DNA from 2 places in the Nocardiopsis sp. MT53 genome. Region 1 is predicted to be linked to the other one. Evidence: predicted binding sites of a transcription regulator. Region 1 holds the regulator's gene; the other holds the start of a gene.
What was found. The regulator LexA, encoded in region 1, represses DNA repair genes until DNA is damaged. The targets are predictions, from matches to a motif close to TCGAACANNTGTTCGA.
Positions count from the first base shown of each region.

Region 2: the regulator LexA is predicted to act here: its motif matches at 10,306-10,321, upstream of ruvC (crossover junction endodeoxyribonuclease RuvC).

Region 1 is NZ_CP080599.1:3,969,144-3,984,277, reverse strand. Features, by position in the region: gene K1J57_RS17810 (vitamin B12-dependent ribonucleotide reductase) at 1-1,939, opposite strand, end outside; gene nrdR (transcriptional regulator NrdR) at 2,032-2,520, opposite strand; gene lexA (transcriptional repressor LexA) at 3,062-3,787, shown strand; gene K1J57_RS17795 (S9 family peptidase) at 4,002-5,078, shown strand; gene K1J57_RS17790 (hypothetical protein) at 5,136-5,795, opposite strand; gene K1J57_RS17785 (hypothetical protein) at 5,795-6,382, opposite strand; gene leuS (leucine--tRNA ligase) at 6,462-8,957, opposite strand; gene K1J57_RS17775 (long-chain fatty acid--CoA ligase) at 9,294-10,871, shown strand; gene K1J57_RS17770 (carbohydrate ABC transporter permease) at 10,953-11,849, opposite strand; gene K1J57_RS17765 (carbohydrate ABC transporter permease) at 11,846-12,745, opposite strand; gene K1J57_RS17760 (sugar ABC transporter substrate-binding protein) at 12,848-14,134, opposite strand; gene K1J57_RS17755 (hypothetical protein) at 14,363-14,845, opposite strand; gene K1J57_RS17750 (cyclopropane-fatty-acyl-phospholipid synthase family protein) at 14,947-15,134, opposite strand, start outside.
Region 2 is NZ_CP080599.1:130,301-145,434, forward strand. Features, by position in the region: gene K1J57_RS00580 (DUF3870 domain-containing protein) at 1-228, shown strand, start outside; gene K1J57_RS00585 (CaiB/BaiF CoA-transferase family protein) at 234-1,454, shown strand; gene K1J57_RS00590 (acyl-CoA dehydrogenase family protein) at 1,451-2,638, shown strand; gene K1J57_RS00595 (nitroreductase family deazaflavin-dependent oxidoreductase) at 2,706-3,173, shown strand; gene K1J57_RS00600 (TetR/AcrR family transcriptional regulator) at 3,253-3,831, shown strand; gene K1J57_RS00605 (bifunctional (p)ppGpp synthetase/guanosine-3',5'-bis(diphosphate) 3'-pyrophosphohydrolase) at 3,863-6,040, opposite strand; gene K1J57_RS00610 (adenine phosphoribosyltransferase) at 6,503-7,057, opposite strand; gene yajC (preprotein translocase subunit YajC) at 7,258-7,629, opposite strand; gene ruvB (Holliday junction branch migration DNA helicase RuvB) at 7,928-9,073, opposite strand; gene ruvA (Holliday junction branch migration protein RuvA) at 9,085-9,702, opposite strand; gene ruvC (crossover junction endodeoxyribonuclease RuvC) at 9,735-10,289, opposite strand; gene K1J57_RS00635 (acetyl-CoA hydrolase/transferase C-terminal domain-containing protein) at 10,427-11,578, opposite strand; gene K1J57_RS00640 (NUDIX domain-containing protein) at 11,714-12,505, shown strand; gene K1J57_RS00645 (molecular chaperone DnaJ) at 12,502-13,575, shown strand; gene K1J57_RS00650 (hypothetical protein) at 13,650-14,639, shown strand; gene K1J57_RS00655 (adenylosuccinate synthetase) at 14,636-15,134, shown strand, end outside.

The DNA of each region.
Region 1 (15,134 bases):
GGACGAGGTCGCCCTCGGAGATGTCCGCGAAGCGCTTCCACCTCCAGGCCCCGTCCGCGTCCACCACCTTGATCCGGTGGGTGTGCGTTCCCTGGAGCCGGTAGCCGCCCTCGGTGACGATGCGGCGGGTGGGCGCCTCGCCGTTGACGTAGAACTTCGTGGCCCGCCTCGGTCCCTCGTCCGTGGAGACGGTGGCGGACAGGTCCTGCCAGCGGGGGCCGTGCACATCGCCCAGCTCGGTCAGCCGGGTCAGCCCCCGGTCGGTGGTGACCAGGGTGTCCCCGGTCAGGCACCCCGTGGGCGCGAGGAGGCTCGCCTGGGCGTTGCGCCAGCCGTGGCGTTCTCCGGTCTCCAGGCAGTCGGCCCAGGCGCGGGTGGCGGCGGCGTGGATCGGCTCCTCCAGGGCGCCGACGGTGCGCAGGGCGCCGTTGGCGGCGGCGTGCTTGCGCATGACGCGGATGTGGGACGCCTCGTTGCGCCGGTAGCCCTCGTAGGGGCCCACCGCACCGGCCAGCTCGGCGCTGCGCCGGTAGGCGACGCCGGTCATCAGCGAGGTGATCGCGGCGGCGACGGCGCGCCCGCCCTCGGAGTCGTAGGCGTGGCCGGTGGCCATGAGCAGGGCGCCGAGGTTGGCGTAGCCGATGCCGAGCTGGCGGTAGGCGCGGGTGGTCTCGGCGATCTTCTCTGTGGGGAAGTCGGCGAACGTGATGGAGATGTCCATCGCGGTGATGACCAGCTCCGTCAGCCGGGTGAACCCCTCCACGTCGAACGTGCCGTCCTCGCGCAGGAACGCGAGCAGGTTGATCGACGCCAGGTTGCAGGACGAATCGTCCAAATGGAGGTATTCCGAGCACGGGTTGCTGGCGGTGATACGTCCGGACTCGGGGGTGGTGTGCCAGTCCTGGATGGTGTCGTCGTACTGGACGCCCGGGTCGGCGCACTCCCAGGCGGCCTCGGCCATGCGGTGGAACAGGGCCTTGGCGTCGACCTCGTCGACGACCTCGCCGGTGGTGCGGGCGACCAGGCCGAAGCGCCCGCCGTCCTCGACGGCGCGCATGAACGCGTCGGAGACCCGCACCGAGTTGTTGGCGTTCTGGTACTGGACGCTGGCCATGTCGGCGCCGCCCAGGTCCATGTCGAACCCGGCGTCGCGCAATGCCCGGATCTTGCGCTCCTCGTGCGCCTTGGTGTCGATGAACTCCCCGATGTCGGGGTGGTCGACGTCGAGCACCACCATCTTGGCGGCCCGCCGGGTGGCCCCGCCGGACTTGATGGTGCCCGCGGAGGCGTCGGCGCCGCGCATGAACGACACGGGCCCCGAGGCGCTGCCCCCGGAGGAGAGCAGTTCTCTGCTGGAGCGGATCCGGGAGAGGTTGACCCCCGCCCCCGAGCCGCCCTTGAAGATGATCCCCTCCTCCTTGTACCAGTCGAGGATCGACTCCATGGTGTCGTCGACCGACAGGATGAAGCAGGCGCTCACCTGGGCCTTCGCGCGGGTTCCGACGTTGAACCACACGGGTGAGTTGAAGCTGAAGAGCTGGTGGGCGAGCGCGTACTTGAGTTCGTGGTCGAAGACCTCGGCGTCGGCCTCGCCGGCGAAGTACCCGTGCTCGCGGCCGGTGCGGGTGTAGACGCCGACGACCCGGTCGATGAGCTGTTTGAGGCTCCACTCCCGTTCCGGGGTGCCGAGCGCGCCCCGGAAGTATTTCCCGGCGACGATCTGTGTGGCGTTCATCGACCAGGTCGAGGGGAACTCGACCCCGCGCTGTTCGAAGTTCACCGTTCCGTCGCGCCAGTTCGTCATGACGACGTCCCGGCGCTCCCATTCCAGGGTGTCGTAGGGATGAACGCCTTCGGTGGTGAAGATCCGCGGGATCTTCAGCCCCTTGCGCCTCCCCTTGCCCTTGCGTCCCGTCGATCCGCTGGTGGTTTCCGTCATGGCGGAGTCCCCCGAAGATAGGGCGCGGGCGCGGCCCGCGCGCGGAACCGTTGCTCGGGGGCGTTCCCTCGGCGCCCCCGGGGAGCGGTGCGTCAGGCCGTGGTGTCGGCCTCTTCCTTGGCCCGGGCCTCGGCCTCGCGGTCGCTGCGCAGGCTGGCGATCTCGGCCTCGAAGTCGGCGAGGCTCTCGAAACCGCGGTAGACACTGGCGAAGTGCAGGTAGGCGACCTCGTCGAGGTCGCGCATGGGGCCCAGGATGGCCAGGCCGATCTCGTGGGCCGGGACCTCCGCGACGCCTCGGCCGCGGATCTCCTCCTCGACCTGCTGGCCGAGCTTGGCCAGCGCGTCCTCGGAGACCGGGCGGCCCTGGCAGGCCCGGCGGACCCCGGCGATGATCTTGGTCCGGCTGAAGGGCTCGGTGACGCCGGAGCGCTTGGCGACCATCAGCAGGACGGTCTCCTGTGTGGTGAAACGGCGTTCGCAGGCAGGACAGGAACGGCGGCGGCGGATGGCCGCGCCGTCGTCGGTGGACCTGCTGTCGATCACCCGGGTGTCCGGATGGCGGCAGAACGGACAGTGCATCCCGGCTCACCTGCTTCCCTCGCCGAACTGACAACCCTGGGTCTACTTAACCACAACTCCTGGGCCGACGCCTCAAACAGCGACACCAGATGTTGTGGTCGAACCTAGTCGGAGGGTCGGACGAACCGCAACTTTCGCGCGCCCCGCGTGTCACAGCCGCGCGCCGCCCAGGATATCGCCGCGAATCCCCTTCCACGGCGCGGCTCGGGGTTTTCGGTCGACCCCTTGCCCGGGGGTGATCCGCCCCGCATCCCCCCGTTCTCGAACCCGACGGCACATCTTCCGCCATTCCGGGGGCGACGCGACGTGAACACGTGTACACACGTAAGTGAGGCCGGAAAAGCGCCGCGGAAAATCCTCTCGGCAATTGTCCACAGGCCTCGAACGCTTGTTTGATATCACCGTGCGCAACGACTAACGTTGGCCTTGATTTCACGCCGGTTTCGCCATCACGTGGACACAGGGTCCGGAGCGGTCGCAGACCGGTGGTGGCCAGTCGTGCAAGCAGGCCCTGACCGAACCGATGCCGAGGAGGCCGGCCGTGCCGGAGGAGAATCCCGGACCCCTGGATTCCGCAACCACCACCGTTCTCGCGCCCGTGGGCGAGGCGGGCGCGCCCGAGGAGGCGCCCAAGCTCACCGCCCGCCAGCAGAGCGTCCTGAACTGTATCCAGCGGTACCTGCGCGAGCGCGGCTACCCGCCGTCGATCAGGGAGATCGGGGAGTCGGTCGGCCTGTCCAGCCCCTCCAGCGTCGCGCACCAGCTCAAGGTGCTCCAGCGCAAGGGCTACCTGTACCGCGACCAGAACCGGCCGCGGGCCGTGGAGCTGCGCCAGCCGGGCCGCCCCGGGGTGCGCGCGCTGGTCGCCGCCGAGGAGTCCGACCCGGCGCACGCCGCCCGGGTGCCCCTGGTGGGGCGGATCGCCGCGGGCGGCCCGATCCTGGCCGAGGAGTCGGTGGAGGACGTGCTGTCGCTGCCGCGGCAGCTGGTCGGCGAGGGCCGGCTGTTCATGCTCACCGTGGTCGGCGACTCGATGACCGACGCCGCCATCACCGACGGGGACATGGTGGTGGTCCGCCAGCAGCCGGACGCCGAGAACGGGGACATCGTCGCGGCGCTGCTGGACGAGGAGGCCACGGTCAAGGTGCTGCGCCGCACCGAGGACGGGCACGTGTGGCTGATGCCGCGCAACGACGCCTACGAGCCGATCAACGGCGACGCGGCCACCATCCTGGGCAAGGTCGTCACCGTGATGCGCCGGGTCTGAGCGATACGCCCCCGGTCGCCCCCCGGCCGGTCCGCCCCGCCGGGCGGGACCGGGCGCGGGTCCGCGGGCGGTACGGGACATGTCGCACCCGTGCGGGGCCACGGGTGCGACCGGCGGGCCGCCGCGGCGGCCGGTGGCCGTCCCGGACACCGGTGGCGGCCCCCGCCGCTCCGGGCCGCCCGGGGCGTCGGGCGTCCTCCCGGGCGCCTAGGCTATGGGGGTGTTCGCTTCCCTCGTCTTCCCGCGTGCCCGAGGGCGCGCCGTGGCGGTCGCCGCGGCCGCGGCCCTGCTGTCGACCTCCGCCTGCGCTCCGGCCGGGGAGGAGGCCGCCCCGCCGCCCGGGGTGGCGGGTTCCGAGCGTGAGCTGAGCTTCACCGTGGACGGGATCGAGGTGTTCGCCACCCTCACCCTGCCCGCGGACACGTCCGGCCCGGTCCCGGGCGCGCTGATCGTCTCGGGCAGCGGCCCCACCGACCGCGACGGCAACGCCGACATGCGCCCCGACGCGAACACCAACCTCAACTTCGCCCGCCTCCTGGCCGATTCGGGGGTGGCCTCCCTGCGCTACGACAAGCTCGGCAGCGGCGAGACCGGACTGGGCGGCCTCGACCCGGAGGCCCCGGTGGACCCGGACGTGTTCGACGCCCAGATGGCCGCTGCCTACGAGGCGCTGGTGGGGCAGAGCGAGGTGGACCCGGCCCGCACCGCGGTGGTCGGACACAGCGAGGGCTCCCTCTACGCGCTGCGCGCCCACACCCTGGTGGACGCCGCGCCGGCCCTGGTGCTGGCCGCACCGGTGGGCGACCGCTACCTGGACGTGCTGGACCGCCAGCTCACCGAGCAGGTGCGCGCGGTCGAGGCGGCTGGGCAGCTCACCGAGACGGAGGCGGTGACCATGCTCTCCGACGCCCGCGCCGGGCGGGCCGCGGTGCGCGGCGGCCGGGAGGTCCCCGACGACCTCACCGGCGTCGTCGGCACCCTGTACTCGCCGCAGAACGCCGGGTTCCTGGCCCGGATGGACCGGATGGACCCGGTGGAGCTGGCCGCGGAACTGCCCGAGGACACCCCGGTCCTGGTGCTGTGGGGCGAGGCCGACGCCCAGGTCACCGGCGAGGAGGTGGACCGGCTGATGACCGGCCTGCCCCGGGCCGAGCGGGTGGACATCCCCGACGCCGACCACATCTTCCGCGTCTACGAGGACGGGCCGGGGGCGACGGTGCTGGACGCCGAGCGCCCCTTCGCCCCGCAGGTCGCCCCGGCGCTGGCGGAGTTCGTCGACACCGCCTGGTGACCGGCGGGCCGCGGTGACGGCGCGTCCGTCACCGCGGCCCGACCCGCCGGGGCGGGGTCAGTCGTCCTCGGTGGTGATCTCCTCGGGAAGGGCGTCCACGGTGGCGCGGGCGATCTCCTCGGCGCCGGCGGAGAGGCGCTCCTCGTCGGCGGGTTCGCGGCCGTCGTACCCGGCGGCGGCCGAGTAGCAGGTCTCCAGGTAGAGGTTGGACACCCGCACCGCCACGCAGGAGGTGGTGTAACCGGTCTCGTCGAGCCAGGTCACCGCCTCCTCCCCCAGGTCGTCGACCGGGGAGGTGCTCTGGGCCCCGGTGGTCTCGGCGAAGTTCTCCCGCGCGGTGACCACCCCGCCCGGGTTGGGCGCGGCCACCATGACGAGGGTGGCGGTGGCGGGGACGGAGTCGCCGTCGCCGCCGGGTGTGGCCCAGCGGCACTGCCAGCCCTGGCCGAAGGGGTCGGCTGCGCCGCCGACGGGCTCCTCCAGGGCGAGCTCGCGCTCGGGCACCCGGGCGTCCAGGGCCTCGGTCTCACCGACCTCGCAGCCGGGGGCCGCGTCGTACACGCCGGTCTCGGGGTCCTCGCGGGTCAGCACGTACCAGGCGGCGCCGCCCGCGGCGGAGAGCAGCAGGAGGGCGAGGGCGACCACACCGGCGGTGGCGCAGCCCCGGCTCTGCGGCTGGCTGGAGGGCACGGTCTCGGGCGGCTGCCCGGGGGGCATCACAGGGAGGCTCCGATCCGTTCGGCGAAGGCGACCGCGGTGGCCCGGCCCTCGTCGGGGGAGACGGGTTCGCCGCCGGTGACGGCCGTGTAGGAGACCCGGACCAGCAGGTTGTCGGCCCAGAAGGCGAGCTCGGTGTCGCCGGAGCCGCCGCGCCACACCAGGCCCCGGCCGGTGGACAGGTCCACGGTCTCGGCGGCGTCGGGGGCCAGCGCGGTGGCGGCCGCGCTCACCCGGTCCTCGCCGGAGACGGGCTCCTCGGCGGTGGAGTCCGTGAACAGGGCGGAGTACTCCACCCGCAGGACGCCCTGGCGGGGGGTGTCGGAGGTCCCGGCGGAGGTCCACCGGCACACGGTGCCCTCACCGCCGGTGAGCGGCCCGCGCTCGGCGAGGTCGCGGACCGCGCCGGGCAGGTGCTCGTCGAGCAGTTCTCCGAGGTCGCCGCAGTCGGGCGCGGCGGTGTGGACGTCCCCGGGGTGGGGTCGGTCCGGGTCGTCCTGCGCGGCCCACAGGCCGCCGCCGATCGCCAACGCGGACACCACCACCGCGCCCGCCGCGATCACACCCGCCCGTGCGAGGGGACCCAACCGGTCACCGCCTCCCTGTCCGGCCGCCGGTCGACCGAGGTGCGACGGCGGCCGCGGGTCGCGGCCGCCGTCGCGGTGGTCAGCCGACGACGATGTTCACCAGTTTCGGCGCGCGCACGATCACCTTGCGGATCTGCTTGTCGCCGATGAAGCCCTGCGCCTTCTCTGACGCCAGCGCGAGCCTTTCCAGTTCGGCCGGGTCGATGTCGGGCGCAACGGACAGCTTGTCACGGACCTTGCTCTGCACCTGCACGACACAGGTCACGGTCTCCTGGACCAGCAGGGAGGGGTCGGCCTCGGGCCAGTTCCCGACGGCGACGGTGCCGGTGTGGCCCAGCCGCTCCCAGCCCTCCTCCGCCACGTAGGGGGCGAACAGGGACAGGGCGACGGCCACGAACTCGGCGGCCTCGCGCACCGCCGGGTCGGCGGCGCCGGGGCCGGAGTCGATGGCCTTGCGGGCGGCGGAGACCAGCTCCATGACGCGGGCGATGGCCACGTTGAACCGCTTGGCCTCGATCAGGTTGGTGACCTGGTCGATGGCGTGGTGGGTGGCGCGGCGCAGCTCGATGTCGCCGGCGGCCGGGTCGGCGCCGGGCTTGGAGGCGGCACCGGCCTCGTTCATCACCCGGTAGGCCCGGTTGAGGAACTTCTGGGCGGCGACGACGGACACGTCGGCCCAGTCGACGTCCTCCTCGGGCGGGCTGGCGAACAGCATGGTCAGCCGGACCGCGTCGACGCCGTAGGCGTCGATCTCCTTGCCCAGGTCGACGCCGTTGCCCAGGGACTTGGACATGGCCCGGCCCTGGTTGATGACCTGGCCCTGGTTGGTCAGGCGGCGGAACGGCTCGGTGAAGGACACCATGCCCATGTCGTGCAGGACCTTGGTGAAGAAGCGCGCGTACATCAGGTGCAGCGTCGCGTGCTCCTTGCCGCCGATGTAGTGGTCGACGGGGCCCCACTCGTTGACCAGGTCGGAGTCGAAGGGCGCGGTGTCCAGGTGCGGCGAGATGTAGCGCAGGAAGTACCAGGACGAGTCCACGAAGGTGTCCATGGTGTCGGTGTCGCGCTGGGCGGGGCCGCCGCAGGACGGGCAGTCGACGTTGACCCAGTCGGTGGCGGAGGCCAGCGGGGACACGCCCTTGGGGGCCAGCTCGGCGCCCTTGAGCTCGGGCAGGGTGACGGGCAGCTGCTCGTCGGGGACGGGCACCTGGCCGCAGGCGGGGCAGTGGATGATCGGGATGGGCGTGCCCCAGTAGCGCTGGCGGGACAGCAGCCAGTCGCGCAGGCGGTAGTTGACGGTGCCGCGGCCGGTGCCGCGCTCCTCCAGGACGCCGATGATGCGCTCGATGGCCTCGGCCTTGGACAGGCCGTCCAGGGGGCCGGAGTCGCGCAGGCTGCCCTCGCCGGCGGTGGCGACGCCGGTCTCGGCGGGGTCGGGCTCGCCGGTCTCGACGACGACGCGCACGGGCAGGCCGAAGGCCAGGGCGAAGTCCAGGTCGCGCTGGTCGTGGGCGGGGACGGCCATGATGGCGCCGTGGCCGTAGTCGGCCAGGACGTAGTCGGCGGCCCAGACGGGCATGCGCTCGCCGTTGACCGGGTTGACCGCGTAACGGCCCAGGAAGACGCCGGTCTTGGGGCGCTCGGTGGTCTGGCGCTCGATGTCGGAGAGCTTGGCGACCTCGGAGCGGTAGGCCTCGAAGGCCTCGCGCTGCTCGGGGGCGCACAGCTCGTCGGCCAGGTCGGCGTCGGCGGCCACCACGAAGAAGGTGGCGCCGTACAGGGTGTCGGGCCGGGTCGTGAAGACGGTGACCGGCTCCTCGCGCCCCTCGATGGCGAAGTCGACGTCCGCGCCGGTGGAGCGGCCGATCCAGTTGCGCTGCATGGCCAGGATCTCGTCCGGCCAGTTGCCGCCCTCCAGCTGGTCCATGTCGTCCAGCAGGCGCTGCGCGTAGTCGGTGATCTTGAAGTACCACTGGTTCAGGCTGCGGCGCACGACCTCGGTGCCGCAGCGCTCACAGCGCCCCTGGACGACCTGCTCGTTGGCCAGCACGGTCTGGTCCTTGGGGCACCAGTTGACCTGGCCGTCCTTGCGGTAGGCCAGTCCGCGGTCGAAGAACCGGGTGAACAGCCACTGGTTCCACTTGTAGTACTCGGGGTCGCTGGTGTGGATGCGCCGGGACCAGTCGACGGCGATGCCGTAGCGGCGGAAGGAGGCCGCCTGGGTCTCGATGTTGGCGTAGGTCCACGCGGCGGGGTGCGAGTCGTTCTTGATGGCGGCGTTCTCGGCGGGCAGGCCGAAGGAGTCCCAGCCGACGGGGTGCAGCACGTTGTCGCCGCGCTGGAAGCGGTAGCGGCCGATCACGTCGCCGATGGCGTAGGCCTCGGCGTGGCCCATGTGCAGGTCGCCGGAGGGGTAGGCGAACATGTCGACGATGTAGGAGCGGGGGCGGGTGTCGCCGGGGTCCTCGTCGGCCTGGAACGGGAGCTCGGCGGCCCAGCGCGCCTGCCACTTGTCCTGGAGGGCGCGGGCGTCGTAGGTGTCGCCCGTCGTCTGGTCGCCGTCTACCGCTGTCATCGCTGCTTGTTCCCTCGGGTTCGGTCGTACATGGGATCCGCGGACCAACATGCGAGATCCGTTCCCCCTCAGGTTATCGGCTGGGGGACCGGGGCGCGGACGGGTTTCCCCGCCTGTGGACGGCGCCCCCGGACCGGCGGCGGCACCCCGCGTTCGTCACGGTGCGTCACCCGACATTGCGTGAGATTACGGACCTCCTTCCCCTCCACACCGACTGTCCGGTTTGTTACTCTTCCGTCAACTCAGTCGTGAGAGTGGCGCAGAACACGCGACCCGGATCACACCCGGGTCCCGTTCCCTTGTCGTCCCTGGACACATCTGCCTGCGGGAGGCCCCATGCTCAACCTGTCCGTGGTCCTGGAGGACGGTGCCCGATCCGTCCCGGAGAAGGACTGCCTGGTCTTCGGCGATCTGCGCCTGAACTACGCGATCACCAACATGATCGCCAACCAGGTGGCCAACCTCCTCGTCTCCCGGGGCGTCCGGCCCGGCGACCGGGTGGCCCTGGCCAGCCCCAACGTGCCGTACTTCCCCTTCGTCTACTACGGAGCGCTCAAGGCGGGCGCGGTGGTCGTCCCCCTCAACGTCCTGCTCACGCCGCGTGAGATCGCCTACCACCTGGAGGACTCCGGCGCCAAGGCGATCTTCGCGTTCACCGGCACCCCGGAGCTGCCGCTGGGCGAGCGCGCCTTCGAGGCGTTCGGCCAGGTGGACACCTGCGAGACCTACATCGACCTGCCCGCCGTCCCGGGGGCGACCGAGTCCGCCATCGAGGGCGCCCAGACCCTGTGGAAGGCCCTGGAGGGGCAGCCCGGCGAGTTCGAGACCGTCCAGGCGAGCTCCGACAACACGGCCGTCATCATCTACACCAGCGGCACCACCGGCAAGCCCAAGGGCGCCGAGCTGAGCCACAACAACCTGATGATGAACGCGGTCGTCTCCTCCAGCCTGGTCAACCCGCACCCGGACGGCCGCGACGTGGCCCTGGTGGTGCTGCCGCTGTTCCACATCTTCGGCCAGACCGTCATGCTCAACGCGGCCCTCTACCGGCACGCGACCCTGGTGCTGATGCCGCGGTTCGACGGCGACGAGGCCCTGCGCCTGATGGAGAAGGAGGGCGTCACCGGCTTCGCGGGCGTGCCCACCATGTACTGGGGCCTGCTCAACGCCGTGCGCTCCGCCGGCGAGGGGAAGTACGACATCAAGGCGATCGCGGACAACATCGTCGACGCGGTCTCCGGTGGCGCGGCGCTGCCCGCCCAGCTCGCCCAGGACTTCCAGGACACCTTCGGCGTCGGCATCAAGGAGGGCTACGGCCTGTCCGAGACCTCCCCGGTGGCGTCCTTCAACAACCCCAACGTCAAGGCCAAGACCGGCTCGATCGGCAAGCCGGTGTGGGGTGTGGAGATGAAGCTGATCGACCCGGAGTGGAACGAGGTCGTCAAGACCGGCGACGAGGACCCGGTCGGCGAGATCGCCATCCGCGGCCACCTGGTGATGAAGGGCTACCACAACCGGCCCGAGGTCAACGCCGAGGTGATCCGGGACGGCTGGTTCCGCACCGGCGACATCGCCCGCCGCGACGAGGAGGGCTTCTACTTCATCATCGACCGCTCCAAGGACATGATCATCCGCGGCGGGTACAACGTGTACCCGCGCGAGGTCGAGGAGGTCCTGATGGGGCACGAGGCGGTCAGCCTCGCGGCGGTCGTCGGCGTCCCGCACGACACCCACGGCGAGGAGATCAAGGCGTTCGTGATCCTCAAGGAGGGCGCCGGGCTCACCGCCGAGGAGCTGACCGGGTGGGCCAGGGAACGCCTGGCCGCGTACAAGTACCCGCGCGAGATCGAGTTCCGCGAGAGCCTGCCGATGACCGCCACCGGCAAGATCCTCAAGCGCGAGCTGCGCGACTGACCCCGCGGGGCGGACGAGGGGCGGGACCCGGCCGGGTCCCGCCCCTTCCCCTCGCCTCCCCCGGCCCGCCGCCGGGCCGGGTCAGCCCTTGACGGCGCCCTGGACCAGCCCGGAGGCCAGCCAGCGCTGCACGAGGACGAAGAAGACCATGACCGGCAGGGTGATGAGGGTGGACGCGGCCATGACGTGCCCCCACTCGTTGGCGTACTCGCCGAAGAACTGCCGCAGGCCCACGGCGACCGTGTACTTGTCGCTCTGCTGCATGAACGTCAGGGCGAGCACGAACTCGTTCCAGGCGATGATGAACGCGAAGATCGCGGTCGCCACCAGGCCGGGGGCGACCAGCGGGAACAGCACCTTCCAGAACATGACCGGCCACGAGGCGCCGTCGATGTAGGCGGCCTCCTCCACCTCCTTGGGGACCGCGGCCACGAACCCGCGCATCATCCACACCGCCAGCGGCAGGGACAGGGCGATGTAGACGATGCCCAGGCCCAGCACGGTGTTGAGCAGCCGGAGGTCGCGGACCTGGAGGAAGAGCGGGATGACCAGGGCCTCCAGCGGCACCATCTGGACGACGAGGATCATCACCAGGATCGCGGTGCGGAACCGGAACCGGAAGCGCGCCACGGCCACGGCCGCCAGCAGCGACAGCACGCACGCCCCGACGACGGTGATGCAGGCGACCGCCAGCGAGTTGAGCATGTACGTCCCGAAGTCGCCCTCGGTCAGGACGTGGACGAAGTTGTCCAGGGTGGGGTCGCGGGGCACCAGCGTCCCGACGGCGGAGGTCATCCGGTCGGAGAACGCGCTGGCGAGCATGAAGTAGACGGGGAACAGGGTGAACAGCAGGATCGCGGCCACCCCGGCGGCCCGCCCGGCGAGCCGGGTCAGGCGCAGGGCGCCGCCGCGGCGGCGGGCCCGGCGGACCCGGCTCTCCCAGGCGGCGGACGCGGCGGTGTCGGCCCGGGCGCTCAACGCAGTTCGTCCTCTCGGAACAGGGCCCGCAGGTAGACCGCGGTGACCGCCAGCAGGAGCAGGGTGAGGACCACGGCGATGGCCGATCCCATTCCGTAGTCCCTCTGGCCGAAGGAGCTCACGTAGGTCCACACGCCCAGGTTGAGCATCTCCGAGCCGCCGACCCCGCCTCCGGGCATCAGGTAGACCTGCGCGAAGACCTTGAAGTCCCAGATGGTGGACAGGATGGTGACGACGGCGAACACCGGGCGCAGGACCGGGAAGGTGACGTGCCAGAACCGCTTCCACGCCCCGGCGCCGTCCAGCAGGGCTGCCTCGTGCAGTTCACGGGGCACGGTGAGCAGCCCGGCCAGAACGGTGACGGCCACGAACGGGAACCCGCCGTGGACCACGTTGAGCACGACGACCGCGTAGAAGAACAGCCGGTCGGCGAACCAGTTGTACCCCTCGGGGCCCAGCAGGCCGGCGCCCTTGAGGGCCTGGGCGACGACGCCGCTGTCGACGTCGAAGATCCACAGCCACACGTAGGTGCCACTGACGGCGGGCATGGCCCAGGCGACCATGATGCAGGAGACCACGACGACCCGGGTGACCGGGCGCAGCCGGGACAGCAGCAGGGCCACGAGGGTGCCCAGCACCACGGTGGAGACGACCGCGACCACGGCGAACCCCACCGTGTTGGGCAGGGCGACCCGCCACAGGTAGGAGTCGGTGAACAGGGTGACGTAGTTGGCCGGGCCGATGAAGTCCGACTCCCCCGACACCAGGTTGCGCAGCCGGTACTCGCGGAACGACAGCCACACGATCCGGCCGAGGGGGAAGAGCAGCAGGGCGGCGATGACCGCCAGGGCGGGGGCGAGCAGCACCCAGGGCAGCAGTGCGCTGCGCCGCCTCAGGCCGAGGGCGGGAGCGCGCCGCCCCCGGCCGGGCGGGCCGGCCGGCGCCCGGAGCCCCGGGCCCGTGCCGCCGACCGCCTGCCCGACCGGTGTTCCCACGTGTCAACCTCCGTTGAGGATGCGTTCGATGTCGTCGGCGGCCTGGGCGGTGGCGTCCTCCACCGAGGTGCCGTTGAGGATGGACTGCTGCATGCCGACCAGGACCTTCTCGGCCTCCACCTGGCTCCAGGCGGGTGCGGTGGGCACGCCCTTGCTCGCCTCCCCCAGCTGGACGGCGTAGGCCTCCAGGACGGGGTCGGCCGAGGCGGTGAACGCGTCGACGCTCCCGGTGAGGCCGGGGAAGAACCCGGTCTGCTCGGCCCAGAGCATCATGTTGTCCTCGCCGGTGAGGTGCTCCACGTAGCTCCAGGCGGCCTCCTCGTTGCCGGTGCCCTCGAACACCGACAGCAGCGAGCCCCCGGCGAACGACGGCGTGTAGGTCCCGGCCTCCCGCCCCGGGATGGGGAAGGAGCCCAGCAGGCCCTCCAGTTCGGGGTTGTTCTCGACGATGGCCTTGGGGTTGGCGCTGCCGAGCAGCGCGATGGCGGCGTCGCCCTCGGAGAACGACTCCATGATGTTGATCTCGTTCCAGTTGACGGCGCCGGTGGTGGAGGTGCCGTCCTCCAGGGCCAGGCCGGTGAAGAACGCGATGCCCTCGCGCGCCTCGGGGGAGTCCACCCCGGACACCCACGTGCCGTCGTCCTCCTGGACGGCGATCTCGGCCCCGCCGCCCCAGATCCACGGCATGACCGAGTACTGGGCGTCGCCCGGCACCGGCAGGGCGACCATGTCCGGCTCGGCCTCCTTGATCTCCAGGGCGGTCTCGCGGAGCTCGTCCCAGCTCTGGGGCACCTCCAGGTCGTGCTCCTCGAACACGTCGGTGCGGTAGACCATGGAGCGGATGGAGGCGTACCAGGGGATGCCGTAGACCCCTTCGTCCAGGGCCCCCATCTCCATGAGGCCCGGCACGTAGAGGGAGGTGTCGACCCCGTAGGCGGACAGGTCGTGCAGGGCCCCGGAGTCGGCGAAGCCGGGGACGAAGGTGTTGCCGAGTTCGATGACGTCGGGCATGGTGCCGCCGGCGATGGCGGTGGAGATCTTGTCCTGGGCGCCGTCCCACGGGACGAACTCGACCACCACCTCGATGCCGGTCTCCTCGGTGAAGGCGGCGTTGACCTCGTCGAAGAAGCCGGTGGCGTCGGGGTTGGTGCCCTCCATGATCCACACGGTGAGGCTGTCGGTGTCACCGCCGCCGTCGCCGCCGCCTCCCGCGCACGCGGTCGCGGCCAGGGTCAGGGCGAGTGCGGCTGCGGGGAGCGGAACGTGCTTTCGGGTTCGTCTGCGGGCCATGGGCTCGCCTCCCGTTCCTGTCGTGGGTCCCCTCGGGGTTGGTAGGAAACCTACGTAAAGAACGGCTCGGAGTGAAGTAAACCACTCCATTTTGTGTCTGAGCTGTTAGGGGACGCCGCCGGACGGGCCCGGGAACCCCGGTGCCGCAGGGGTTTCCGGGGCTCCGGCGAGGTGCGCGCCGAAGGAGGGCCCGCCTCCCCCGACCCTCGCCCCGGAGCCCCGTGCCCCCTACTCGGAGAGGCCGGTCACCTGGCGCAGGGTGGAGATGAGCTCGGCGCGCTTGTACACCGCCAGGCCGATGGCGGCGGAGAAGGCGGCGAGCATGTGGACGTAGACCATGGGGTCGCCGCGGGTGAAGCGCTCGGCGGCCTCCTCCTCGCCCACGGTGTGGGCCTCCCAGGCGGTGGAGACCGCGAACTCCAGCTCCGGCGGGAGCATCTCCGCGACGGTGCGGGCCACGGCCTCTCGGGAGTCGGCGGGCTTCCACACCACTCCGGTCTCCTGGACCCGGCGGCCCAGGAACGCGGAGATGACGCGCAGCTCCGACTGCACCGCCCCGGCGTCGTCGGCCGCCCGCGGGATCACCCGCTCCAGCTCGTCCCGGTTGCGGTCGGCGTAGGCCGCGATCAGGTCGATCGCGGTGCGCTTGACGTGGTCCGGCTGGTCCGGGACGAGGGGGCCTTCCCCCCCGGCGTTCTCGGTCACGGGCACTCCTCGTAGGGTCTCGCGTCCATGATGCCGTGCCGCGGGCCGCGGCGGGGCGCGGACAGGCCGGGATCGCCGCGGGCGAACGGCGTTCCCGGCCCCGCCTCCTACTGGAACCGCGGGCGCAGCGGCATGCGGGCGTCGGTGCCGTCGAGCTTGACGCCCAGGATCTGGTGGAGCTGCACCACGTTCCGCTCGAAGCCGAGCACGCACCCGGCCATGTACAGCCGCCAGACCCGGGCGGTGCCCTCGCCGACCTCGGCGACCGCCGCGTCCCAGTTCCGCTCCAGGTTGG
Region 2 (15,134 bases), 3.4 Mb from region 1:
CGGATCGTCGCCGCCGACACCACGCTCCTGACCGACCTGGCCAAGGACTTCTTCCGGGCCCTGGTCGAGGGCGAGTCGGTCACCGAGGACATCGCCGAACTGGTGCGCCGGGTGCAGACCCGCTACGCGGGCCAGTCCGGGGCCGCCCTCACCACCGCGCTGCGCCGCTGCCTGGAGAGCTACTACCAGCTCAGGGACGACCACCAGTTGCCGAGCGGCGAGGAGTGAACCCGTTGTCCGTGCCTCAACCCCTGCCCCTGACCGGGGTGCGCGTCGCCGACCTGTCCCGGGTCCTGGCCGGCCCCTACGCCACCATGCTCCTGGCCGACATGGGGGCCGAGGTGATCAAGGTGGAGCAGCCCGGCCGGGGCGACGACACCCGCGCCTGGGGCCCGCCCTGGGCGGGCGGGGAGGCCGCCTACTTCCTGTCGGTGAACCGCAACAAGCGCAGCCTGGCCGTCGACCTGAAGGACCCCGACGGGCGGGCCGCCGTCCAGGAGCTGTGCGCGGGAGCCGACGTGGTGGTGCAGAACTTCCGCCCCGGCGTCATCGACCGCCTGGGCCTGGGCTACGCCGACGTCAGCGCCCGCAACCCGGCCGTCGTGTACTGCTCGGTGAGCGGGTTCGGGCCCGAGCACGAGCCGGCGGGCCGTCCCGGGTTCGACATCGTGGTGCAGGCCGAGAGCGGCCTGATGGGCACCACGGGCCCCGCCGAGGGCCCGGCCAGCAAGGTCGGGGTGGCCCTCACCGACGTGCTCACCGGGCTCAACGCCGCGGTGGGCATCCTGGGCGCCCTGATGCGGGCCCGCACCACCGGCCGGGGCGAGGAGATCAGCGCGTCCCTGATCAACTCCACCCTGTCCGGTCTGGTCAACCTCACCCAGCAGGCGCTGGTGACCGGGGCCGAGCCCGCCCGGGTCGGCAACGCGCACACCACGATCGTGCCCTACCAGGCGTTCCCCACCGCCGACGCCGACCTCGTCATCGCCGCCGGCAACGACGCGCTCTACCTGCGCATGTGCGAGGCGCTGGAGCGGCCCGACCTGGCCGCGGACCCCCGTTACGCCACCAACCCGGGCCGGGTGGAGCACCGCGGGGAGCTGGTCGGGGAGATCAGCGCGACCCTGCGCTCCCGGTCCGCCGACCACTGGGCCGAGCGCCTGCTGGCGGCGGGCGTGCCCGTGGGCCGGGTCCGCGGGGTGCTGGACGCGCTGCGCACCGCCGACGCCCGCGGCGACGACGTGCTGCGCGCCGTCGACCACCCCACCGCCGGCCTCCTGGAGCAGGTCCGCGCCGGGTTCCGGCTGGAGAACACGCCTCCCCCGCTGACCGCGCCGCCCCTGCTGGGGCAGCACTCCCGGGAGATCCTCACCGAACTGGGCCTGGCCGCGGACCTGATCGACGCGATGGTCGAACGCGGCGCCGTCCAACAGCACCCGAAAGGAAACCCATGAGCGACCGCAAGGCACCCGCCCCGGACCCCCGCGACTTCCTGGCCGTGGACGCCGGACTGGACGACACCGAGCGCGACGTGCGCGACGCGGTCCGGGCGTTCGCCGCCCGCGAGCTGCTGCCCCACGTGGCGGACTGGTTCGAGGCCGGCACCCTGCCCGACCCGCGCGGCCTGGCCAAGGCGTTCGGCGACCTGGGCGTGCTCGGCATGCACCTGGAGGGGTACGGCTGCGGCGGCTCCAGCGCCGTCGCCTACGGCGTGGCCTGCCGCGAGCTGGAGGCGGTGGACTCGGGGCTGCGCAGCTTCGTGTCCGTGCAGGGCTCCCTCGCCATGGCCGCGATCCACAAGTACGGCTCCGAGGAGCAGAAGGAGCACTGGCTGCCCCGCATGGCCGCGGGCGAGGCCATCGGCTGCTTCGGCCTGACCGAGCCCGACTCCGGCTCCGACCCGGGCTCGATGCGCACGCGCGCCCGCCGCGACGGCTCCGACTGGGTGCTCGACGGCACCAAGATGTGGATCACCAACGGGTCCGTCGCCGACGTCGCCGTGGTGTGGGCCGCCACCGACGAGGGCATCCGCGGGTTCGCGGTGCCCACCGACACCCCCGGGTTCACCGCCAACGTCGTCCACAGGAAGCTGTCGCTGCGCGCCTCCATCACCTCCGAGCTGGTGCTGGAGGGGGTCCGGCTGCCCGCCGACGCGGTCCTGCCGGGCTCGCGCGGGCTGGGCTCCCCGCTGTCCTGCCTCAACGAGGCCCGCTACGGGATCGTGTGGGGCGCGGCGGGCGCGGCCCGCGCCTGCTACGAGGCGGCGCTGGAGTACGCGGGCACCCGCGAGCAGTTCGGCAGGCCGATCGCCGGCTTCCAGCTGACGCAGCGCAAGCTCGCCGACATGGTCGTGGACGTCGGCCACGCCGGCCTGACCGCCCTCCAGATCGGGCGGCTCAAGGACCGGGGGCTGGCCCACCACAACCACGTCAGCTTCGGCAAGTTCGCCAACGTCGCCGCGGCCCAGCGGGTGGCCGCGGCGGCCCGGTCGGTGCACGGGGCCAACGGGATCACGCTGGAGTACCCGGTGATGCGGCACATGGTGAACCTGGAGACGGTGGCCACCTACGAGGGCACCGAGGAGATCCACGCGCTGAGCATCGGACAGGCGGTGACCGGCATCTCGGCCTTCCGGTGACCTCCGGCCTGCCGTTCCCCCCGGGCAACCACCACAATGGGGGGCAAGCGATCGAGGGAGTAGCCAGATGGTGGACGAACCGGCGAAGCGGTTCGAGATGACGCGCGGCCGACGGGTGCTCAACGCGGCGCTCGGCGGCTTCGTCAAGTACGGGGTGTGCCCGCCCGACACGTACCTGCTCACGACGCGGGGGCGCAGGACGGGCTTCCTGCGCACCGTCCCGATCAACCTCGTGGACAACAACGAGGGCCGGTTCCTGGTCGCCCCCTACGGGGAGGTCGACTGGGTGCGCAACATCCGCGCGGACGGGTTCGCGACGCTGCGCAAGGGCGGCTGGATCGAGCTGGTCAGCGTGCGCGAACTGGACGCCGCGGAGGCGGCCCCGGTGCTGCGCGAGTACGTGGACCACCCCCGCGCCCTGGTGGTGGCACCGTACTTCGAGGCCCCGCCGGACGCGCCGGCCGAGGCCTTCGAGGCGGAGGCGCACCGGCACCCGGTGTTCCAGATCGTGCGGTCCACGACGATCCGCATCTGAGCGCGCGGCCCCGGCCCCCCGCGGGCCGGGGCCGCCGTTCGGATTGACACCGGACGCTCATGAGTGTGTACTCACTTACATGAGCGTTACCGAAGCGGGCCGTTCCACGGCCGAGGCGCGCAGGGCGGCGATCCTGCGGCACGCGGTGCCCGTCTTCGCCCGGAGCGGCTACCACGCCACCCCGGTGACGGAGATCGCCGACGCGGCCGGGATCTCCCAGGCCTACGTCTTCCGGCTGTTCGGCAGCAAGCTGGGCCTGTTCACGGCCACGCTGGACCGCTGCTTCGGGCTCATCGAACAGGCCCTGCGCGAGGGCGCGGAGAAGGCGCCCGGCGCCCCCGCGTCCCAGGTCCTGGCCGCGATGGGCGACTCCTACGCGGAGCTGATCGCCGACCGCGACCTGCTCATGCTCCAGGTGCACGCCCAGAGCGCGGCCGACGTCCCCGAGGTCCGGGAGTGCATGCGGCGCGGGTACGCCTCGGCGGTCACCCTGGTGCACGAGCTGTCCGGCGGCACCCGGGAGCAGGTCCGGTACTTCATGGCCATGGGCCTGATGTGCCACCTGATCACCGCCCTGGACCTGGACGGGGTCGACGAGCCCTGGGCCCTGACCCTGACGAGCGGCATGACCGTCCACGGGCGGCGCGCCGACGGGTGAGGGCGGACGCCCGCGGCGCCCGCCCCGGCGGTCAGTTGCGGACGCGGTACACGTCGTAGACGCCGTCCACGTTGCGCACCGCGCGCAGCACGCTGCCCAGGTGGGCGGGGTCGGCCATCTCGAACGTGAACCGGCTCTGGGCGACCCGGTCCCGGCTGGTCTGCACCGTCGCCGACAGGATGTTGACGTGCTGGTCCGAGAGCACCCGGGTGATGTCCGACAGCAGCCGGGCCCGGTCCAGCGCCTCCACCTGGAGGGCCACCAGGAACAGCGAGTCCTCCGTCGGCGACCAGTCCACCCGCACCTTGCGCTCGGGGTCCAGGGTCGCGATGTTCACGCAGTCGGCGCGGTGCACCGACACCCCGTTGCCGCGGGTCACGAAGCCGACGATGTCGTCCCCGGGCACCGGCGTGCAGCACTTGGACAGGCGCGCCCACACGTCGGCGTCGCCCTCCACGACCACGCCCGGGTTGCCGGGCTGGCGCTGGCGGGGCGCCTTGGCGGGCAGCGCCGGCTCGGCGATGTCCTCGGGGTGGTCGTCGGCCAGGCCCATGGAGTCGACCAGCTTGGCGACCACGTTCTGGGCGCTGACCTGCCGCTCCCCCACCGCCGCGTACAGGGCGTCCACGTCGGGATAGCGCAGCTCGTCGGCCAGGGCGACGATGGACTCCCCGCTGAACAGGCGCTTGACCGGGAGCTCCTGCTTGCGCATGACCTTCGCGATCTCCTCCTTGCCCTGCTCGATCGCGGCCTCGCGGCGCTCCTTGGTGAACCAGTGGCGGATCTTGTTGCGGGCGCGGGCGCTCTTGACGAAGTCGAGCCAGTCGCGGTTCGGCCCGGCGTCGGGGTCCTTGGAGGTGATGATCTCGACGGTCTCGCCGTTGTGCAGCTCGGTCTCCAGCGACACCAGGCGGCCGTTGACCCGGGCGCCCACCGTGCGGTGGCCGACCTCGGTGTGCACGGCGTAGGCGAAGTCGACCGCGGTGGCGCCCTGCGGCAGCGAGATGACGTCGCCCTGCGGGGTGAAGACGAACACCTCCTGCACCGACAGGTCGAAGCGCAGCGACTCCAGGAACTCGCCGGGGTCCTTGGTCTCCTGCTGCCAGTCGATGAGCTGGCGCAGCCACGCCATGTCGGAGCCGCCCTTGGGCGTGGCCGCGGCCCCGCCGCTGTTGCGGTCCTCCTTGTACTTCCAGTGGGCGGCGATGCCGTACTCGGCGCGCCGGTGCATGGCGCGGGTGCGGATCTGCAGCTCCACCGGGTTGCCCGAGGGCCCGATGACCGTCGTGTGCAGCGACTGGTACATGTTGAACTTGGGCATGGCGATGTAGTCCTTGAACCGCCCGGGCACGGGGTTCCACCTGGCGTGGATGGTCCCCAGGGCCGCGTAGCAGTCGCGGACGCTGTCCACCAGGACCCGCACGGCGATGAGGTCGTAGATCTCGTCGAAGCCGACGTTGCGGGCGATCATCTTCTGGTAGATCGAGTAGTAGTGCTTGGGCCGCCCCTTGACGGTGGCCTTGATCTTGGACTCGCGCAGGTCGCCGGAGACCGCCTCGATGACCTCCTGGAGGTACACGTCGCGGCGGGGGGCGCGCTCGGACACCAGGCGGGCGATCTCGTCGAACCGCTTGGGGTAGAGGGTGGCGAACGCCAGGTCCTCCAGCTCCCACTTGATGGTGTTCATGCCCAGGCGGTGGGCGAGGGGGGCGAAGATCTCCAGGGTCTCGCGGGCCTTCTTCTCCCGTTTGGCGACCGAGGGCAGGTAGCGCAGGGTGCGCATGTTGTGCAGCCGGTCGCAGAGCTTGATGACCAGCACGCGGATGTCGCGGGCCATGGCCACGACCATCTTGCGGACGGTCTCGGCCTGGGTGGCCTCGCCGTACTTGACCTTGTCGAGCTTGGTGACGCCGTCGACCAGCTCGGCGATCTCGTCGCCGAAGTCCGCCCGCAGCTCGCCGAGCGTGTACCCGGTGTCCTCGACGGTGTCGTGCAGCAGGGCGGCGGCCAGGGTGGCCTCCTGCATGCCGAGCTCGGCGAGGATGGTGGCGACGGCGAGCGGGTGGGTGATGTAGGGGTCGCCGCTCTTGCGTTTCTGGTCCCGGTGGTGGTGGGCGGCCACTTCGTAGGCGCGCTCGATGAGCCGCACGTCCACCTTGGGGTGGGTGGCGCGCACGGTCTTGATCAGTGGTTCCAGCACCGGGTTCATCGTCACTCCCCGCTGGGCGCCGAGTCGGGCGAGTCTCCTGCGGACCCGCACGGTGGAGGGCGTGGATGCGGTGGAGGGCGCCGCCGTGGCGGCGCCCTCCTGGCGGTCGTCGGTCGTGGGGGCGTTCCCGTCGGTCCCGGGGCGGGCGGCGTCCTGTCGCGTCCCGTTCCCGGATACCGCCCCGGTCGGGACCACTTCGCCTGGCATGCCTACCTCCCGCGGTTCCGCCCGGATCGTACGGGCGGTCGGCGTCGCCCGGCTGCTCCGGTGCACGTGCGTATCTTCAGGTCCGGTCGCCGATCACGGCCGCGGTGCCGCTCCCCGTCCAGTCTAGTGTCCCCCGCCCGCCTCCCACCGGGGCTGACGCGCGGCGACGCGGTCGGCGGCCGCGGGCTCAGGGAACCGCCGGTACGCCGGGTCCCGGTACGCCGGACGTCGGGTCGGCGGGTGCGGGCGGGTCTCTCAGACCGAGAGGAGGGCGTGCGGCTCCACGTCGGACAGCCTCTCGCGCCCCCCGAGAGCCGTGAGCTCCATCAGGACGGAGAATCCCACGACCGTACCACCCGCCTTGCGGACCAGGTCCACCGCGGCCCGCCCGGTGCCGCCGGTGGCCAGCACGTCGTCGACGATGAGCACCCGGGAGCCCTCGGTGACCGCGTCGGCGTGGATCTCCACGGTCGCGGTCCCGTACTCCAGATCATAGGGCTGCTCGATCACGGCCGCGGGCAGTTTCCCGGCTTTGCGCGCGGGGACGAACCCGGCGCCGAGCGCCAGGGCCACCGGGGCGCCGAAGATGAACCCGCGGGCCTCCAGCCCGACCACGTGGTCCACGCCGGCGTCCCGGAAGGGCTCGGCGAGGCCGGCGACGGTGGCGGCCAGCGCCGCGGGGTCGTTGAGCAGCGGCGTGATGTCCTTGAACAGGATGCCGGGCTTGGGGAAGTCCGGGATGTCGCGGATGCGGCCCAGGAGCAGGTCCGGGGCGGCGGCGGTGTCCGCGGGGGTGTGGTCGTGGGCCATGGTGCGGTGTGGACCTTACTGGTGTTCCGGGGTGACTGTCGTTGCGGCACGTCCGTGCCGTGCGGCGCGGGCGCGCCCGCGGGGGCGGCCGCACACGGCGGTACCGGCCCCGGTGGGGGCCGGTACCGGAGGGTCCGCGCGTCGGCGCGCCGGACCGCCGGCCCCGGGGCGGTGTCGCCACGGGGCACGTGCGGCGGCCGTCAGTTGTTGGGCTTGGGGTCGTCGTCGCCGAAGTCGGGACGGTCCTCGACCGGCGTGTCGTCGGCCTGCGGGGTGAGGATCTCGCCGATGCCCGGCTTGAGCATGCGGATCCGGGTGCCCGGCGAGATCTCGAGGATCACGTCGTTGTCCTGGACCTCGACGACGGTGCCGTAGATACCCGCCTTGGTCATGACCTCGACCCCGGGGACGAGGGCGCTCTGCATCTGCGCCTCCTGCTGGCGCCGCTTCTGGTTGGGCCGCCAGATGAGCAGCCAGAACACCAGGAGGATGAGGGCGATCATGGGGAGCGAGGAGAGGATTCCTCCGCCCGCGGGCGCGGCTCCGTCGGCGAGTTGGTAAAGGCCCTGCACGGGGCGTCCTTCCTGAAGTCTTCGTCTGTGGCCGGCGGCGCGGTCGACGCGGCGGCCACCCTGTTCGTGCCGGTCGGACGTGTTCGGCCCGCACGGCACCCGGTGGCTACAACGTTCCGGGCGGCCGATGCGTTCCTTCGGTGTCGGAACGCACTCTCCGGACCGGGGTGTCACCCCGTATCTCCGTCGGTCCGTCACAGCTTACGTGTCGCCGGTCACCGTTCCCCAACCGGCGCGGATCGGAGTGTTAACGGTCGCCCCCGCCTCCGGGGGCGGCCGCGGCCCGCGCCGGTGCGGTTCAGGGGGTGCCCGAGGACCCGTTGCCGTTGGTGCCGCCGGAACCCGTGGTGCCGCCGCCCTGGGCCGCGGCGGCCGCGCCGAAGGCGGCGTCCGGCGGGGGCGTGAGCCCCAGGTGGGCCCAGGCGAGCGGGGTGGCGACCCGGCCGCGCGGGGTGCGGGCCAGGAACCCGGAGCGGACCAGGAACGGCTCGGCGACCACCTCCACGGTCTCGGCCTCCTCCCCCACCGACACGGCCAGGGTGGACAGGCCCACCGGGCCGCCGCGGAAGCGGCGGAGCAGCACGTCGAGGATGGCGCGGTCGAGGCGGTCCAGGCCCAGGGCGTCCACCTCGTACAGCTCCAGGGTGGCGCGGGCGGTGTCCAGGGACATGATCCCGTCGCCGCGCACCTCGGCGTAGTCGCGGACCCGGCGCAGCAGCCGGTTGGCGATGCGGGGCGTGCCGCGCGAGCGCCCGGCGATCTCGCGGGCGGCGTCCTCGGCCAGCGGGACGCCGAGCAGCCCGGCCGAGCGGTGCAGGATGCGCTCCAGCTCCTCGGCCGAGTAGAAGTCCATGTGGGCGGTGAACCCGAACCGGTCGCGCAGCGGGGCGGGCAGCATCCCGGCCCGGGTGGTGGCGCCGACCAGGGTGAAGGGGGCGATCTCCAGGGGGATGGCGGTGGCGCCGGGGCCCTTGCCCACGACCACGTCGACCCGGAAGTCCTCCATGGCGACGTAGAGCATCTCCTCGGCGGGACGGGCCATCCGGTGGATCTCGTCCAGGAACAGCACCTCGCCCTCCTGGAGGGTGGACAGCACCGCGGCCAGGTCGCCGGAGCGCTCGATGGCGGGGCCGGAGGTGATGCGCAGGGGGGAGCCAAGCTCGGCGGCGATGATCATGGCCAGGGTGGTCTTGCCCAGGCCCGGGCCGCCGGACATGAGGATGTGGTCGGGGGCGCGGTTGCGTTTGCGGGCGCTGTCCAGGACCAGGGAGAGCTGCTCGCGCACCCGTTCCTGGCCGACGAACTCGTCGAGCGCGCGCGGCCGCAGGGCGCCCTCCAGCCGGCGCTCGTCGGCTCCGGCCTCGGAGGAGACGGCCTCCCGGGCGTACGGCCCGGGGAGGTCCCGGTCCGCCGGTCCCGTCGGTCGGTCGTGGTCGTCGTACACGGTGGGCCCTCCTAGGCGCGGCTGAGGGTGCGCAGGGCGCTGCGCAGCAGGACGGCGACGTCGGCGGTCTCCTCGGCCTGGGGCGCGACGGCGGCGGCCGCGGCCTCGGCGTCCTTGGCGGACCAGCCCAGGTTGACCAGGCCGGAGACCACCTGGGTGCGCCAGGCGCCGTTGGGCCCGGCCCCGGCGCCGTCCGGGACCGGCGGCAGGGTGCCGTCGGTGAAGACGGGCGGGTCGATCTTCCCGCGCAGCTCCAGGACGATGCGCTGGGCGCCCTTCTTGCCGATGCCCGGGACCCGGGTCAGGGCGTTGGTGTCCTCGGTGGCCACGGCGTGGCGCAGGGAGTCGGGGCTGTGCACCGAGAGCATGGCCAGGGCCAGCCGGGGACCGACCCCGGAGGCGGTCTGGAGCTGCTCGAACAGGTGCTTCTCGTCGTCGTCGGCGAATCCGAAGAGGGTGAGGGAGTCCTCGCGCACGACGAGGCTGGTGGCGACGGTGCCGGTCTCCCCCACGTGCAGGCGGGACAGGGTGCTCGGGGTGCACTGCACGGACATGCCGACCCCGCCGACGTCGATGACGGCGCTGCCTGCGCCGCGTGCGGCCACCCGGCCGGTGAGGAACGCGATCATGTCATGGGGGCACCGGGTGCCCTTCTCCTTCCCTAGGGGCGGGCGCCGCGGGCGCGGCGGGCCAGTTCGACCTTGCGGGCGAAGTCCTGCTGTGCCTGGGCCACCCGGGCCTGGGCGCCGCCGCGCCAGATGTGGCAGATGGCCAGGGCGACCGCGTCGGCCGCGTCGGCGGGGCGGGGCGGGCCGTCGAGTCCGAGGATACGCGCGACCATGGTGCCGACCTGCGCCTTGTCCGCGCGGCCGCTGCCGGTGATGGCGGCCTTGGCCTCGCTGGGGGTGTGCAGGGCGACGGGCAGGCCGCGGCGGGCGGCGCAGACCAGGGCGATGCCGCTGGCCTGGGCGGTGCCCATGACGGTGCTGAGGTTGTGCTGGGCGAAGACCCGCTCGACGGCGACGGCGTCGGGGCGGACCTCGTCGAGCCAGCGCTCGATGCCGCGCTCGACGCCCAGCAGGCGCTGGGGCAGGTCCTCGTCGGGGGAGGTGCGGATGGCGTCGGCGCCGATGAGGCTCAGGGGGCGGCCGATGGCGCCCTCGACGGCGCCGACGCCGCACCGGGTGAGCCCCGGGTCGATTCCCAGCACGCGCACGCGCCCCACACCTTTCTCGAACGTTCGTTCGCACCATGCTAATGCCGCGGGACGACAGGAGTCCCGCGCCCGGCCCGGCGTGTCTCGGGGGCCGTGCCGGTCGAGCGTACCGGGGCCCGGGGACGGGGCGGGGGCGTTCAGGCGCGGCCGGTCCCCCACAGGTCGGCCAGGGCGGCGCGGCGCTCGGCCCGGGAGAGGCCGCGCAGGTCGGCGACGCCGCGCTCGGTGACCACGACCTCCACGTCCTGGGAGGGGGTGGTGACCGGCCGGGAGAGGCGTTCGACCAGGGTGGAACGGCCGCGGTGGCGGGTGGGGACGGCGATGACGCTGAGCCCGCCGACGGAGCGGGTGGCGGCCGCGGCGTAGTCGGAGTGGCCGCCGATGCCGCCGAGCACGCCCCGGGCGGTGCCCTCGACGTTGACCTGGCCGTCGTGGTCGATCTCCACCGCGGTGTTGACGGCGACGAAGGGGTCGGCGGACAGGCGGCCGGGGTCCAGGACGTGTTCCACGGAGTGCAGCAGGGGGCGGCCGTCGGCCCAGGCGTGCAGGCGCGGGCCGCCGACGAGGTACATGCCCACGGGGTCGCCCAGCAGCAGGCCGCGCTCGTCGAGGTCGACGGCGGCCTCGGGCAGCGGCCCGGAGTCGATGCGCACGGGGACCCGCAGCTCGGCGGCCAGGGCGGCGGGCACGGGGCCGAAGCCCAGTTGGAGGCGGGCGCCGGCGGGGATGAGGGGCGCCAGGTGGCGGGCGATGGCGGCCTGGTCGGGGCCGGTGGGCGAGGGGCGCAGGGTCCCGGCGGTGCGGTCGCTCCCCCCGATGACGACGACACGGTCGGCGGGCAGCGGCGGCCCGGCGTCGGCGCGGGGCAGGTTCGGCGAGACCACCGCGGCGACCAGGGCGCCCGCCTCGACGGCGGTGCGCAGCCAGCCGGCCTCGCTGCCGAAGGCGTACCCGCCGGGCACCGGGACCACCGAGGCGACGAGCAGGTCGGGGCGCCACAGGCCGTGCAGCAGGGCGGGGACGGCGGACATGCGCACCGGCGGGTGGGCGATGAGGCCGCGGTCGACGTGGTCGCGCAGGCCCCAGCCGGGCATGACGGTGCGGGCGTCGGCGAACGCGGCGGGGTCGAGCCCGGGGTCGGCCTCGGGGACCCAGCCCAGGACGAGGCGGACGCCGCCGGCGCGCGCGGCGGCCGCGCACAGGTCGGCGGTGACGCTCCGCGGGGCGCCGAACCCGTCGCCCAGGGCGACGGTCGCGCCCGGTCCCACCAGGTCCGTCAGGCTCTCCACGTTCTCCCCTTCCGCCGGACCGACCGTACCGGACCGGGCGGTTCGGCCGGGAAAAGGGGTGGACTCCGCGGCGGGGGCCGTGCTAAGTTCTTCTCGAAGCGAGAAAAACTCACTCTGAGAAGAACTGGACCGACCATGGTGGACGACGGGATGCGGCGGGACGCGGACGAACGGGAGTTCCTGGCCGCCTACGACCCGCACGCCTACGCCCCCGTCGCGGTGACCGTCGACGTCGTGGCGATGACCATCCGCGCCCGGGAGCCGCTGGTGCTGCTGGTCCGCCGGGGCGCCAGCCCGCAGAAGGGCCGGTGGGCGCTGCCCGGCGGCTTCGTCCGGGCCGAGGACGGCCCCCGGGGGCCCGCCGACCCCGACCTGCCCGACGCCGCGCTGCGCGTCCTGGCCGAGAAGACCGCCCTGCCCACCACCCTGCACCTGGAGCAGCTGGGCACCTACGGCGCCCGCGGCCGCGACCCCCGCATGCGGGTCTTCTCGGTGGCGTACATGCTGCTCGCCCCCGACCTGCCCGACCCCGAGCAGGGCCGCGACACCGCCGAGGCCGCCTGGGTCCCCTGGCGCGACCTCGGGCACGGCGGAACCGCGCGGTACGAGCCCGCCTTCGACCACGCGCGGATCATCGCCGACGCCGTCGAGCGGGCCCGCGCCAAGCTGGAGTACACCTCCCTGGCCACCGCGTTCCTGCCGCCGGTGTTCACCATCACCGACCTGCGCGAGGTGTACGAGGCGGTGTGGGACCGGTCCCTGCACGCCGCCAACTTCCACCGCAAGATCCTCGCCGCCCCCGGCTTCGTCCGGGACACCGGGGAGCTCGCCGACCGAGGCGGCTCCGGCGGTGGCCGCCGCCCCCGCCTGTACCGGGCGGGCGGCACCGCCGCCCTGCACCCGCCGCTGCTCAGGAGCGCCCCATGACCCCCGTGGAGGTTTCGATGACCGTCGAGGAGGCGACCCGCGCCGTCCTCACCGCCCGCGACCCGTCCGACCTGTTCGGGCCGCTGCCCGCCGACGACACCGTGCCCGCTGCGGCCTCGTCCGCCCACCGGCGGCTCGCCCGCCTGCTGCACCCCGACACCCCCGGGGGCGACGCCGCGCTGTTCACCCGGCTGACCGGGATGTGGACGCGCTACCAGGAGGCCGTCCGGGGCCGGATCGGGTTCGACGACCACGTGGTGGTGACCGCATCCCGCGGCTACCACGTGGGGTCCTCCCCCCTGGCGTCGGGCGACGTCGCCGACCTGTACCCCGTCCGCTACCAGGACGGCGGCTGGCGCGACGCCGTGATCAAGGTGCCCCGGTCCCCGCGCGACAACGACCTCATGGAGGCCGAGGCCACCGCCCTGGAACGGATCCGCGAGCGCGGGCCGGAGGAGGCGCGGGCGTTCTTCCCCCGGCTGCTGGAGTCGATCCGCCACCGCGACGCCGCGACCGGGGTCGAGCGCAGGGCCAACGTGCTGGACCGGCTGGACGGCTTCCACAGCCTGGCCGACGTGCGCCGCGCCTACCCCGACGGCGTCGACCCGCGCGACGCCGCGTGGATGTGGCGCCGCCTGCTGGTGGCGGTCGACGCGGCCTCCCGGGCCGGGGTGGTGCACGGGGCGGTGGTGCCCGAACACGTGCTGATCCACCCCGGGGAGCACGGCCTGGTCCTGGTCGACTGGTGCTACTCGGTCACCGCGCACGCCGCGCGCACCGCCCCGCACATCCCCGCGATGGTCCCCCACCGCAAGGACCTCTACCCGCCCGAGGTGGCCGAGCGCGGCCCCGCCTCGGTGCGGACCGACATCTACATGGCGACCCGGTGCATCGAGTACATCACCGCCGGGCGCCTGCCCCGGGAGCTGCGCTCGTTCGCCAGGGGCTGTGCCCTGCCGGCGGCGCGGCAGCGCCCCTCCGACGGGTTCGCCCTGCTGATCGAACTCGACGAGGTCCTGGAGCGGCTCTACGGGCCGCGCCGGTTCCGCCCCTTCACCATGCCGGACTGACCCCGCGGATCGCGACATCCCGCGGACCCCGGCCCACCGACCCCGAAACCCCTTCACCCCAGAGGAGAACCACCATGGGAAGCAGCCACTGGTCCACCGACGCCTACCACGCCCGCAAGGCCTACAACGCCTCCGCCGGACGCAGCGACTTCGGCTACACCGACGACGTGCTGTCGTCCGTCCCCCGCACCAAGTGGAAGGTCCACGAGAAGCTCGACCCCAAGGGCGTCGCCTTCCGCGAGAGCCGCGACTCCGACGAGCACCCCGAGTCCCTGGCCATCTCGGTGCTGTTCGACGTCACCGGCTCGATGGGCCGCGTCCCCCGCGTGCTCCAGACCAAGCTGCCCGCGCTGTTCGGCCTGCTGCTGCGCAAGGGCTACGTGGAGCACCCGCAGATCCTGTTCGGCGGGATCGGCGACGCCACCTGCGACCGGGCCCCGCTCCAGATCGGGCAGTTCGAGTCCGGCAACGAGCTGGAGGAGGACCTGAACAACATCCTGCTGGAGGGCGGCGGCGGCGGACAGGTCACCGAGTCCTACGAGCTGGCCATGTACTTCATGGCCCGGCACACCGCCATGGACTGCCTGGACAAGCGCGGCCGCAAGGGCTACCTGTTCCTCATCGGCGACGAGAAGGCCTACGGCAAGGTCAAGGCCCGCGAGGTGCGCGAGGTGATCGGCGACGACCTGGCCGAGGACATCCCGTTCCCGCAGATCCTCGCCGAGCTGCGGCGCAGGTTCGAGGTGTACTTCATCATGCCGAGCGGCAGCAGCCACTTCACCAACGACGCCGTCCGGTCCTTCTGGGACGAGCAGCTGGGCCAGAACGTCATCCACCTGGAGGACCTGGGCGCGGTGTCGGAGACCATCGCGGTGACCATCGGCCTGTCCGAGGAGGCCATCGACCTGGAGGAGGGGCTGGCCGACCTCGCCGACGCCGGGTCCGACGCCGGCGGCGTCGTGGGCAGGGCGCTGGCGCCGCTGGCCGGTCCGCGCGGATCGGTCGTGCGCTCGACCGGGCTGCCCGGCGGCGACGCCTCGGCCCCGGGGACGGACCGGCTGTGAGCGCCCCCGCGTGGGCCGACACCTCGGCCGTCGTCGTCGACCTGGGATTCGGCGACGCGGGCAAGGGTGTGACGGTCGACCTGCTGTGCGCACGGCGGCGCTACGGCGCCGTCGTGCGCGCCAACGGGGGCGCCCAGGCCGCCCACAACGTGGTGGCCCCGGACGGACGCCACCACACGTTCTCCCAGTTCGGGGCGGGGACCCTCGCCCCGGACGGGCCGGTGCCCACGCACCTGTCCCGGCTGATGGTGGTGGACCCCCTCGCCCTGGCCGCCGAGGGCGCCCACCTGGCGTCCCTCAGCGTCCCGGACCCGTTCGGACTGGTCACGGTGGACGAGCGGGCCCTGATCGCCACCCCCTGGCACCAGGAGGCCAACCGGATCCGCGAGCGGGCCCGGGGCGGCGGCCGCCACGGGTCGTGCGGGATGGGCGTGGGCGAGGCGATGGCCTACGCCCTGGCCCGGCCCGGGGACGCGCCCACGGCCGGCGACTGCC